Regions from separate parts of the Fictibacillus sp. KU28468 genome, predicted to be linked through region 2. Evidence: riboswitches for the same ligand, from Rfam matches in the RefSeq annotation. Region 2 holds a riboswitch; the other holds the start of a gene.
What was found. Region 2 has a riboswitch for FMN ahead of ribE (riboflavin synthase). Riboswitches for the same ligand answer to the same signal wherever they lie in the genome.
Positions count from the first base shown of each region.

Region 1: it holds a riboswitch for FMN, as region 2 does, so the genes downstream of both, OKX00_RS06150 (ECF transporter S component) here and ribE (riboflavin synthase) in region 2, are expected to answer to the same signal.

Region 1 is NZ_CP110666.1:1,205,796-1,212,245, reverse strand. It holds gene mqnE (aminofutalosine synthase MqnE) at 111-1,205, shown strand; gene OKX00_RS06155 (hypothetical protein) at 1,315-1,545, opposite strand; FMN riboswitch at 2,064-2,338, shown strand; gene OKX00_RS06150 (ECF transporter S component) at 2,556-3,131, shown strand; gene OKX00_RS06145 (YuzB family protein) at 3,333-3,569, opposite strand; gene OKX00_RS06140 (NAD(P)/FAD-dependent oxidoreductase) at 3,802-4,866, shown strand; gene OKX00_RS06135 (YuzD family protein) at 4,961-5,287, opposite strand; gene OKX00_RS06130 (NifU family protein) at 5,450-5,689, shown strand; gene thrB (homoserine kinase) at 5,734-6,450, opposite strand, start outside.
Region 2 is NZ_CP110666.1:3,638,466-3,644,915, reverse strand. It holds gene OKX00_RS19130 (class I SAM-dependent methyltransferase) at 1-183, shown strand, start outside; gene dapF (diaminopimelate epimerase) at 271-1,242, opposite strand; gene OKX00_RS19120 (thioredoxin family protein) at 1,406-1,726, shown strand; gene OKX00_RS19115 (LysR family transcriptional regulator) at 1,924-2,802, shown strand; gene nfsA (oxygen-insensitive NADPH nitroreductase) at 2,923-3,669, shown strand; FMN riboswitch at 3,749-3,896, shown strand; gene ribE (riboflavin synthase) at 4,112-4,762, shown strand; gene OKX00_RS19100 (bifunctional 3,4-dihydroxy-2-butanone-4-phosphate synthase/GTP cyclohydrolase II) at 4,782-5,975, shown strand; gene ribE (6,7-dimethyl-8-ribityllumazine synthase) at 5,996-6,450, shown strand, end outside.

The DNA of each region.
Region 1 (6,450 bases), 1.9 Mb from region 2:
CGTTTTTACTAGCCCTAGAAAAAAGCTTTTAATCAAAAAGTTTGATTTCGCGGGATTCTTTCCTGCACAATAGAACGTATATACATATTAATTGAAACGGGGGAAAAGGAATGGCAATCATTACACAAGAAACAAAAATTCATGACATTGCTGAAAAAATCCGTAACGGTGAACGACTTTCAATTGAGGACGGCCTTTTTTTATATGAAACCAACGATATACTAGGTGTCGCTCAATTGGCGAATGAAGTGAATTCGAAGAAAAACGGCGATAATGTTTATTTTATTGAAAATATGTACATTAACCCAACCAATGTATGCGAAGCAACTTGCAGCTTCTGCGGTTTCAAGCGGAAACCTGGTGAAGAAGGCGCCTATACAATGAACGAAGAACAGCTGCTTGAGTATGTTGAAAAGCGATGGAATGATAATATCCGCGAATTCCATATTGTCGGCGGCCATAATAATGAAGTGCCTTTTGACTACTATCTGGACACCATTCGTGTTCTGAAAAAACATTATCCAAATGCTGCAATAAAAGCCTATACAGGAGCAGAAATTGAGTTTTTTGCACGCTTATCTGGTTTGTCCATGAAAGAAGTATTAGAGGAACTTGTTAAAGCAGGACTGGACACAATGCCAGGAGGCGGTGCAGAAATTCTAACTGAACGCTATCGTGAAAAAATGAGTCCGGATAAAGCTTCTACCGATCAATGGCTGGAATCCCATGAGATTGCTCACGGTCTTGGACTTCGTACTCATGCAACCATGCTGTACGGTTCTATTGAATCAAAAGAAGAACGCTTGATTCATATGGACAGACTTCGAAAGCTTCAAGATCAAACGAACGGATTTATGGTTTTCATTCCGCTTGCGATGCAGCCAAGAACAGCTTCCATGGGGCTTACCCGCCGGACGTCAGCTTTTGATGATATGCGCACAATCGCTATCAGCCGCTTGATGCTCGATAATTTTGACCATGTTAAAGCGTACTGGATCAACATCGGTGTTCAATTAACACAGATGGCCTTGACTTTTGGTGCTGATGACATTCACGGAACTTTGATTGAGGAAAGAATTTCTCACTCTGTTGGTGCCCTCACTTCTCAAGGCATTACGCGTAAAGAATTGGTGCATTTAATAAAAACAGCCAACAAGAAACCTGTTGAACGCGATACGTTCTATAACATCATCAAAGAATATTAAACAAAAACTGCCGGAAGCATCCGGCAGTTTTTGTTTAAAGTAAATTCACGGAAGTAATGCCTAGCTTCAGCGCTTTTCGGACTTAATCAGGGCGCTTGCGCTTTTCTTCTTATCTTAACTTTTCCTCTGTCCAGAAGTAATCATCATCTGCGTTTAAGATGGTCAGCTTGCTGTGGCAGCATGGCATGACCAGCAGCTGCTTGATGCCTTCCTTTGCACTGTTCAGCTTTTCTTCAGAAAATGCCGTCAGCACATTGGACTTATGGCAGAACGGGCATTCATTTATATAGATATCGTCCATCATTTTATCGTAAGGCCAAGAATTCTCAAATGTCAGCATAACCACTGGCTTCTTTCTCAGAACAGCCAGATTTCCCCTCCTTGCATAGATTATTTCCTACCTATTGTATACCAGAAGACCAAGCATCTGTGTGATTTCTTTTACCCATTCTTTTCGGTTCATAACCTTATTCCATTTCCAAGGCTTTTTTCAAAAAGCTTGTTGCATTATGAACATTTCTGCATAGAATCTTCCTTGACAAGTTGATTGGAGTGGAAGGTGCGAGACTCCTCGAAAATGAATTTCACATTTTCTTCGTGCGATATAACGCTGCCGAAGCCTTCCTTGTCCTGCGGGGGTAGCGTGACAGGTAAGACCCAAAGGCGCTTGCGCCGTGGGGCTTACCTCATTCCCCGCGGAAAGCGAGCAGCCTGGAACGGAAATCAACCACTATCAAGTACAACAATGAAAACGAAACAGCAATTTCCAAAAACCCACTAAACTTTTGTAAGTCAAAATGGTTCCCAAATTCCTTTTTATGCAGTATAATAAGCAATGTATTTTACAAAAAAATAGCGATCCATCTTCGGGGCAGGGTGAAATTCCCGACCGGCGGTATTTGAAGATTCCCTCTTCATCAGCCCGTGAGCTCATGAGAAGAGCTGAAACGCATCGCTTAGAGCCGATAAGCATTGGAACTCACTGACCATCAAACACTTTTTGTTTTTTGGCAGGGAGTGAAAGTGACTCGAGGCTTTAAGCATTGAAGCTAGACATCGTTTCGTTGCTTCTTGTCTGCTGATCTGGTGTAATTCCAGAGCCGACAGTAAAGTCTGGATGGGAGAAGATGACGGTGCATCGTTCAGTTCTTTTACAATAAAGAGATCTATTGTAAAACGACTGAGCCCTCGCTCAGCTGCATTCTAAGGACAAAACGTTCTTAAAATGTTTATTTGATGATGCCTGACACTCTCCCTTAGCTTCAATAAAAAGCTAAGGGTTTTCTATTGTTGTCAGGGGTGCACTGCATTTGAAATCAGAGATGGCGCAACAAAAGGAGAGATTTCAACATGCAAAAGGGAAAAGTGTATAAGATGGTGGCTGTTTCCATGCTAAGCAGCATTGCGTACGTATTACAGTTATTGGATTTTCCGTTTCCGGGTCTTCCATCATTCCTGCAGATTGACTTCAGCGAAGTCCCTGCATTGCTTGCAGCGATTGTCTTCGGACCGCTCGCAGGAATTGCCGTTGAAGCAATTAAGAACTTCCTTCATTACGGAATTGTCGGCAACCTGACAGGGGTTCCAGTTGGAGAACTGGCAAACTTTATCGCTGGATCGATCTTCATTGTTCCTGTCTCCTATTTCTTCCGCAAATACCGTACTACGAAGGGCTTATCCGCAGGGTTGGTCAGTGGAACAGTCTTAATGACGTTAGCGATGGGGGTATTGAATTACGTGCTGATCCTTCCCGCTTACACATGGTTCCTGAACTCACCGCAAATGTCCGGTGATGCGATGCTGAACCTGATCTTAGTAGGGATTGCACCGTTCAATGTGATCAAAGGATTACTTATCACAATTTTATTCATTGTGTTATATACAAGGATTCAGCCTTGGCTGAACAGACAATATCAGCATTCTTAAAAAATGCAGAAAAAGCTGGCTCACTCGATGAGCCAGCTTTTCTATTGATACAGGCAGTTTACATTAAGTTTGATCGGACAGTAAATGTTATGTTTTGGCCAGTTAATGCATTTTATAAGTCGTTTATAAATTCATCTTTGTTGCCAAACTAACGCTGAATATAAAAAAACACCATTTCCGCGGAGGAAATCGTGTTTTTTATTAAAACATCGGATTTTCTTCTAAAAATTTATAAACGTTCTCGACCAGCTCGTCCGGTGTTTCACCGTGTACAATTTCTCCGTTCACTAAAGCGAATAGAGAACGGGCACAGTGCCCACAATATCCGAGACAGCCGTATTCAATCACATCAAGGTCATAATCCTGTTCCAATTTCTCTAGTGCACGCTGTGAGCCGTTGGCCAGGTTGCTGACACAAAATTCGATAATCGGCTTCATCTTTTCACCTCGCCTTACTTTTCTATCCTATCTTGTAGGAACAGGACAGTCAAACCCTTTAACTTGTCCCCTTCAGTTTTTCATTAAAATGGTTGAGAATTTATAGTAAAATGCTATACTTAGAAGTGTTTGAATGTGAAATCGCTTCCGTTGAAGCCTGTAGAAAACGTTGATTTACTGCTATTATTGATGAGATTAGTACACATTGTGCCATAGAAAGAAGGGAAAGACAATGAAACACCTAGTATTGCTTGGCGGCGGATATGGGGGAATGCGCCTAATGAAGCGCCTGCTGAATGCATCTGAGCTTCCATCCGACGTCCAAATTACCTTAATCGACAAGCTTCCTTATCATTGTTTAAAAACTGAATATTATGCGCTGGCTGCTGGAACTATTTCCGACCACCATATCCGGGTTCCGTTCCCTGAACATCCCCAGCTTAAAGTGAAATACGGAGAAGTGACCGGCCTTGATTTTGACGGAAAACAAATCCACCTTTTAGATGATGAAACTTTGACTTATGATGAATTAGTCATTGGCTTAGGCTGTGAAGATAAATATCATAATGTCCCTGGTGCTCCAGAATATACGCTCAGCATTCAAAGTGTGGACAAGTCCCGCGAAACCTACCAGGTATTAAATAACCTTCCGCATAATGCAGTTGTCGGTGTTGTCGGTGCAGGATTGAGCGGTGTCGAATTAGCCAGTGAACTCCGCGAGAGCCGTTCCGATTTGAACATCAAGCTTTTCGACCGCGGACCGATCATACTTAACGGGTTTAAACCGCGCCTGAGCAACTATGTACAAAACTGGTTCATTCAGCATGGTGTTGAAGTTATCAACAATTCGAATATTACCCGAGTAGAAGAAAACGTACTCTACAATCACGATACAGCCATTGAATGTGATGCCATCGTCTGGACAGCAGGCATTCAGCCAAACAAACTCGTTCGTGAACTGGATGTGGAAAAAGATGCTCAAGGCCGGGTCAAACTGACTAAGTATCACCAGCTCCCAAACGACGAGAACGTATATGTGGTCGGTGACTGTGCAAGCATGCCATTCTCTCCAAGCGCTCAGCTTGCGGAAGAACAGGCAGAACAGATTTCTGATATCCTTCTTAAAAAATGGAGAAATGAACCGATGCCAGAGCTTGAAGAAATCAAGCTGAAAGGTGTTATGGGATCCCTGGGCAAGAAGAGCGGATTCGGAACGATGGGTGGAGCTTCCCTCATCGGACGTGTTCCCCGTCTTTTAAAATCCGGAATTCTCTGGCTCTATAAATATCAAAACTAACGTAAAAAAATCCATGGGATGACCTTCAATCACCCCGTGGATTTTCTTTTGTCTCGAAATAGCCCCTTTTATCTCTAATTATTAACTCATCAATTTAGACAACATCCCGATAGCCGTGCTGTTCCATAATTTCATAAATATCCTTCAGTCGTGGATTCCCTTCTGCTACGATTTTATTGTTGATGACAACGACCGGATAGAACAGATCTTCCTCAAGAATCTGAAGAGCAAATTTCTGGTTCTCTCCTTCTGTTGGAGAAAAGATATCCACGTATTCTATACTGAAGAGCTGATTTGGAAATTTCCGTGAGATGGCCGCTTCCAGCCATTCCGCTGTTTCTTTTGATGTAGGAAGATTCACACAGCTCGCACATTTTTGTTCCCCTCCGAATACTTTTATGATGATCTGACTCATGTCCATTTACTCACCCCAATCTGAAATCCCCTGCTTTCTTTTATTGTAATAGATTCTGCTCCGTTAATAAAGGTGAATTCTTTTCAATGTTGTGATGCGCGCACATGGATTTTTTTATTCAAAACCCGTATAATAAAGGTAAGTTTTTAATGAAAGGAGCATTTTATTATGACTACTGAAATTTCTATGCGTGAGCAAGTTGAAGAAGTTCTAGATAAATTACGCCCATTTTTGCTTCGTGATGGCGGTGACGTTGAACTCGTTGACATCGAAGACGGTATTGTTAAAGTACGTTTGATGGGTGCTTGCGGAAGCTGCCCTTCCTCCACCATTACGTTAAAAGCCGGTATCGAGCGCGCCCTTCTTGAGGAAGTGCCTGGTGTCGTTGAACTGGAACAAGTATTTTAATTAATGCGATATGTAAAAAACCCCGCTCAATGGAGTGGGGTTTTTTATGCCGGAAGAGAAAGCTGTTCGATTCGAACTCCCTTTGAATCAGGAAGAACCATTCTGCAGACATAACCCTCAAACGCTGATGCCAGCCGTTCCCTGATGCGTTCTCCGGAACCTGCCGGCACAAAGCTGATCACTGTCGGGCCTGCCCCGCTTATGGCTGTTCCATAAGCGCCAAGTTCGTATGCTTTCTGTTTAATTGCTGCAAAATCAGGAAACCAGCACTGGCGATAAGGTTCGTGCAGCAGATCTCTTTCCATCATTTTTCCAGCCGTTTTCCAGTCGTTTGTAAGCACAGAAGCAACTAACACGTTGCTTACCGCACTCGCCTGAACTGCCTGAGCGTGAGGCAAGCTTTCGGGCAATGCTTCTCTTGCCTTGCTCGTTGAAAGCTCAAAGGACGGAATGACAAGCACCATTTCCACTAATAAATCATGGATTTGTACCGTTTCTATCGTGTTTTCTCGGTAGCTGCTGACGGCTAAGCCGCCGATCAATGAAGGGACCACATTGTCAGGATGCCCTTCCATTCTGCATGCATATAAGGATTTCTCTTTTTTAGACAAAGAGAGCGAAAGCACACGGTTTGCCCACTCTATACCAGCTACGATTGCTGCCGCACTGCTGCCAAGTCCCCTAGAAAGAGGGAGCTCGCTCTCCACTTCAATGGAGCAGCATGGCAGCTCTTTACCATGATCCTTTGCAACCAGCAAAGC
Region 2 (6,450 bases):
CTTTTGCACGTACCAAAAAGCGAGATTATAAATGTACTCGAAGGAATAAAGCGAGTGTTAAGGGCAGGCGGACTCTTCTTTATGGGAGTGTATGGCGGCGTTGATTCTGAAGGGGTATGGGAAGGCTTCTTTACGGATGAAGACATTCAAGTGAAAGGTTCCATGTGGTTCCCCCTGATGTGATTGGCGGTTCTTTTAGCTTTCAGTCATTGATTTTACGAAAATAAATAAACAAAAGACAGCGGCCATTTACGGCCACTGTCTTTTGTTTTATACGGCGCTTTTAGCATACGTTTCAAGCTTGCGATAGCTTGCTTCTTCTTGTTTAAATTCTTCTTCTTGTTCAAATACAAATTCTTCTGGAGAGTTGAAGTCAAATTCAACCGTTCCAGAAAAGACATAGGTTGCGTTTCCTTTAAGCAGTACAGAATAGCCGCTGCTTTCTTTCCGTTCATTCACTTTGCAGCGCACCATACCGCCGTTGTTTAACACTGTAATATCTTTTTCGGGATGATTGATGCCTAGCCGGCACGTAATCAGGCTTGCTGCGGACATCGCTGTTCCGCATGAGTTAGTGATTCCCACACCGCGTTCATACGTTTGGACAAAGATTTTTGAATCACCCAAATCTTTGACGAAACTGACATTCACGCCCTTGGGAAACACACTTTTTAATTCATTCGCTTTTTTCCCGATCTCGGCTACTTGATCTTGATCAATATCATCGACAAGTGTAATGATATGCGGATTCGGCATACTTACTGCAGTGAAGGCTATTTCTGGAGACAATTCAGGAATCACCGTATTTTCAAGTGTTTCTTGGCCATGGATTAAGGGCAAGGTGTGAACATCAAACGAGACAGGTCCGATCAGAACTTCAAAGGTTTGAATATCACCGTAAATATTTTCAGTTCTTTGTACATCGAGGTTTGCTTTTAGCGTTTCGACGATGGCATGATCTCTTCCTAATAACTCAGTAATGTATCTTCCTGCACAGCGGAGCCCGTTGCCGCACATTTCCGGCTCTGTGCCATCTGAATTGAAAATCCGGTATTTAGCATCCGCTTTCTCGCTTTTTTGGATAAACAAAATGCCGTCCGCCCCAATAGAGCCTTTGCGGTCACAGAGGACTTTCGTCAAAACGGTACGCTTTTCATCATCGAGTCCGTAATCATTGCTGTATTCATCAATTAAAATAAAGTCATTGCAGGAGCCATGTGTTTTTAAAACGTCAATTTTCAATGGTCTTCGTCCTTTCGTTCCGCCGAATTTCTTATTAGTATCATAACAAGAAACATAAAAAAATGTTAACATCAAATAATAGAAATTACAGAGCATTAAGCTTCATGATCAAGATTAGGCGTGGTATATATAATAGTGTAAGCTAAATAAGGGAGGGAATAAAATGAAAGAGATTCAAACTTTAGAAGAATTTAATGAAGTCATTTCAGCGGATAAAGAAACCATTATGATTTTTACAGCGGGCTGGTGTCCGGACTGCCGCAGACTGGAAGTATTCATTGGAGATATTATCGAAGAACACAACGACAAAGCCTGGTATGAGATCGACCGGGATAAGTTTCCGGAACTTGCTGAAAAGTACGAAGTCATGGGAATCCCAAGCTTGCTTTTGTTTAAAAATGGAGAGAAACTCGCCCATCTTCACAGTGCCAATGCAAAAACACCAGAAAACGTTCGTGCTTATCTGGAGAGCCTTCCAGTATAAAGGAATAAGAAAAGCCGCCTCATAAATTGTGAGGCGGCTTTTCTCTGTACATCCGTGACATCACATTGCATACCAACTACATCAAAAAGCGTCCTGTTGTTTTTTTGCTATAGCTATATTTTACACCTGTATGTATCATGGGTAAAATGAATGTTAATAATATAATTTATAACTTTTAGTTATAAGAGGATGCGATTATGGATTTAAGGCAATTAAAATATTTTGCAGAAGTCGGAAAACAGAGAAGCTTTACGAAAGCAGCAAACACCTTGTTCCTTTCACAGCCAAGCTTAAGCAAGATGGTCAAATCTCTGGAAGAAGAGCTTGAAGTTCAGCTCATTGACCGATCGGGAAGGAATATTGAGCTAACCGATGCGGGACATGCGGTTTACAGCCATGCGCAAGAGATCCTCCATTCTATGGAAGATCTATCTTCCTCTTTATATGATGTGATGCATTTGAAGAAAGGATCCGTATCGATCGGTCTGCCCCCGGTTATTGGAATATTGTATTTTCCAAAGATTATTGGTGATTTTCAAAAATCTTATCCTGAAATTGCCATCAAGCTGGTGGAGTACGGTGCGAAAAAAATGGAGGATGAAGTGCTTCATGGCAATCTTGAACTCGGGATATCGGTGCTGCCTGTAGATGACGAGCTGTTTGATGTGGTTCCATTCATGAAAGACGTAATGACGCTGATCGTCAGCAGCCAGCATCCGCTTGCCGAAAAGGAACAGGTGGAGCTGAAAGAATTAAGCAATGAGGATTTTATCTTTTTCACAGAAGAATTTGCGTTGTATGATTACATGCTTGCAAAATGCCGACAGGCCGGTTTTGAACCGCAGATCGCTTATAAAAGTTCACAGTGGGATTTTATCACAGGTCTTGTAGGAGAGAACCTTGGCGTTTCTTTTCTCCCGCAGTCCATCTATGAGAAAGTAAATGATCAAAAAGTGAAAAAGGTGGAGATCAAAGGCAATGAAATCCCATGGCACTTGGGGATTGTGATGAAAAAACATAAATATAAGACCTTTGCCATCAAAGAATTTATAAGCCATCTTTTACGGTACCATTAATATTACGAATAGGCATGAGAGGATGAACCATGCCTAAGCCGCCACACTTCCTGTCACGATTAATCTTGTGATAGATTAGGAAACATAACTAAGTACTTTAACACGAAGGGATTGTGGAGAATGAACGAAACGATAAAAAATATTCTTTCTCACCGGTCGATCCGCCGGTTTAAAGATGAACCGATTCCGCAAGAAACCATTGAAACGCTTGTCCAATGTGCTCAGTCTGCTTCCACTTCCAGCTATCAGCAAGTATATTCCATCATAGGAGTGGAGGAGCAGAGTTTAAAGGATAAGCTTGCTGAATTGGCAGGCAATCAAAGCTATGTGGCCCAGAATGGCTACTTCTTCGTCTTTTGCCTTGATTATCACCGCCATAAGCTTATGGCTGAAATGACAGGCGGAAATGTTGATGCGACCGTACAATCCAAGGAAGGATTCATGGTAGGGATGATCGATGTTGCTCTTGCCTCACAGAACCTTGCTATGGCTGCAGAATCGCTCGGCTTAGGCATCGTCTATATCGGGGGTATTAGAAACAATCTTCCGGAAGTCTCCGAGCTGCTTCGCTGCCCTGACCATGTAGTGCCGCTGTTCGGCATGGCTGTCGGCTTTCCTGATGCCTCCCCTGGTCTAAAACCGCGTTTGCCTCAAGAAGCCGTCTTCCATAAAAATCAGTACAAGGATGATGAAAAAGCGCTGCCGGTCTTAAAGGAATTCGAGATGAAAACGGCAGAGTACTATAAAGAGCGCACAGGCGGAGCCCGGGATGAAGGGTGGGCCACTCAAATGGCGAGAGTAATGGCGCAGCCAAAGCGGACCTATATGAAAGAATTTATTGAGTCGAAAGGGCTTGATAAACAATAGCAAGAAAAAGTTCTGAGATATGATGTTTGAAATGAAAATAAAACAACGTTATACTTGAATCATGCTTTACAATTAAATATGTTTCCTTCGGGGTCGGGTGAAATTCCCAACCGGCGGTGTTGAGGATTTATCCTCTTAGTCCGTGACCCGGCTGTGCAGTGTGCATAGACGGTGGATCTGGTGAAACTCCAGAGCCGACAGTATAGTCTGGATGGGAGAAGGAATGAAGAACGCTTATTTGGCATTGTTTAAAAATACAATCCTTGAAAGCTTATTTCGTCATAACTGTTTATTGATGCTACGAGTTTATTCAGAACAATAAATAGGAACCCCTGGGAGAATTGTGTCTTCCGGGGGTTTTTTGTTTCTGATGCTTCATCATCAAGTTCAGCCCATTCCTTAAATTAAGATATTTCAATAATAAACGACAGGGGGTGAATGAATGTTTACAGGAATCATAGAAGAATTAGGAACCATTGAAGGTATAAAAAAAGGCAATGAAACAATTGTACTCACCATTTCAGCTGCAAAAGTTCTCGTTGATGTACAGCTCGGGGACAGCATTTCTGTAAACGGAGTTTGTCTCACGGTCACAACCTTTTCTGAAAAGAGCTTCACTGTTGATGTGATGCCGGAAACGTACAGAAGTACAGGGCTAAAAGGATTGTCATTCCATTCCAAAGTCAACTTGGAGCGGGCCATGGCGTCCGGCGGGAGGTTTGGAGGACACTTTGTCAGCGGACATATCGACGGAACGGGAGAGATTGTCCAGAAGCGGCCAGAAAAAAATGCCATCTATTATGACATTAAAGTACCGCAGTACCTTGCGAAATACCTTTTGCTGAAAGGTTCAGTTGCTGTAGATGGAACGAGCCTGACGATCTTTGGACTGACAGATGATACGTTTACGATCTCCTTGATCCCCCATACGGTCTCACATACCGTACTGGGTGCAAAAGCAAAGGGAGATTCGGTAAACATCGAGTGCGACATGCTTGGAAAATATGTTGAAAAATTTATGTCCGGTAAGACTCAGCCGGAGAACAAGAAAACAGCCATCACGATGGACTATTTAACGGAGCACGGATTCTAGAGGCAAAGGAGGGTTTTACATGTTTCACAGTATAGAAGAGGCCGTACAGGATTTAGTTATGGGAAAACCAGTAATTGTGGTAGATGATGAGGATAGAGAGAATGAAGGTGACTTTGTTGCCATTGCAGAAAAAGTCACACCCGAAACCGTAAACTTTATGGCCAAGCATGGAAGAGGGCTGATCTGTGCGCCTATCGATGAGCAGCTTGCTGCTAAGCTTGAGCTCTCTCCAATGGTCAGCCATAGCACAGACCCTCATGGAACAGCCTTTACGATCAGTATTGATCATAAAAGTACCACAACCGGCATTTCTGCACTTGAGCGGGCAGTTACCATTCAAAAGATGGTGGAGGAAGAGTCGAAGGGAGCTGATTTTATACGCCCGGGACATATCTTTCCCCTGATCGCAAAAAAAGGCGGCGTCCTTCAGCGTGCGGGCCATACGGAAGCTGCTGTAGACCTGGCGATTCTGGCTGGTTGCAAACCGGCGGGGATGATCTGCGAGATCATGAATGAGGATGGAAGCATGGCAAGGGTGCCTGAACTGCAGGAAATCGCCCGAGAACATGACTTGAAGTTCATCACCATCAAGGATTTAATCCAATATAGAAACCAGAAGGAAAAGCTGGTGGCTAAAGAAGTTGAGATTAAGCTTCCGACGGAATACGGAGAGTTTACGGCAATTGCTTTTACCAACCTAATCGATGATAAAGAACATGTGGCCCTCGTTAAGGGTACCATTGACCCAGATCAGCCAGTGCTTGTGAGGGTTCACTCGGAATGTTTAACAGGGGATGTATTTGGTTCCCGCCGCTGTGACTGCGGACCTCAGCTTCACGCAGCGCTCCGCCAGATCCAGGAAGCTGATTCTGGTGTGCTTTTGTACATGAGGCAGGAGGGCAGAGGGATAGGACTTCTTAATAAAATGAAGGCCTATAAGCTCCAGGAAGAGGGCTACGATACGGTAGAAGCCAATGAAAAGCTTGGATTCGCACCAGATCTCAGAAATTATGGTATCGGAGCACAAATATTGAAAGAGCTCGGTATAAAGAAGATGCGCCTGCTGACGAATAATCCGCGAAAGATTACAGGATTAAAAGGCTATGACCTTGAAGTGGTGGAGCGCATAGCGATTCAAACGCCGTCAAATAAGGATAACGAAAAATATTTAAAAACAAAACAAACAAAACTAGGGCACTTGCTGCAGTTTTAATCAGAGGAGGAATTCTAATAATGGCAACGATTTATGAAGGGAATTTAGTTGGATCAGGATTAAAGGTTGGAATTGTAGTAGGTCGGTTTAATGAATTTATTACTGGAAAACTGTTAAGCGGGGCGCAGGATGCTTTAAAACGCCACGGTGTAGAAGAAGAGAACGTCGACATCGCTTGGGTGCCTGGAGCTTTTGAAATTCCATTGATCGCCAAGAAAATGGCAGACGCGGGCAAATATGATGCCGTTATCACCCTTGGAACAGTCATCCGTGGCTCTACACCTCATTTTGACTATGTCTGCAATGAAGCGGCAAAAGGCGTTTCCGCTGCTTCTCTTCAGTCTGGTGTACCTGTCATTTTTGGTGTCCTGACAACAGATTCCATTGAGCAGGCGATAGAGCGTGCTGGTACAAAAGCCGGAAACAAAGGATGGGAAGCAGCTGCTGCAGCCATCGAAATGGCTAATTTGAACCG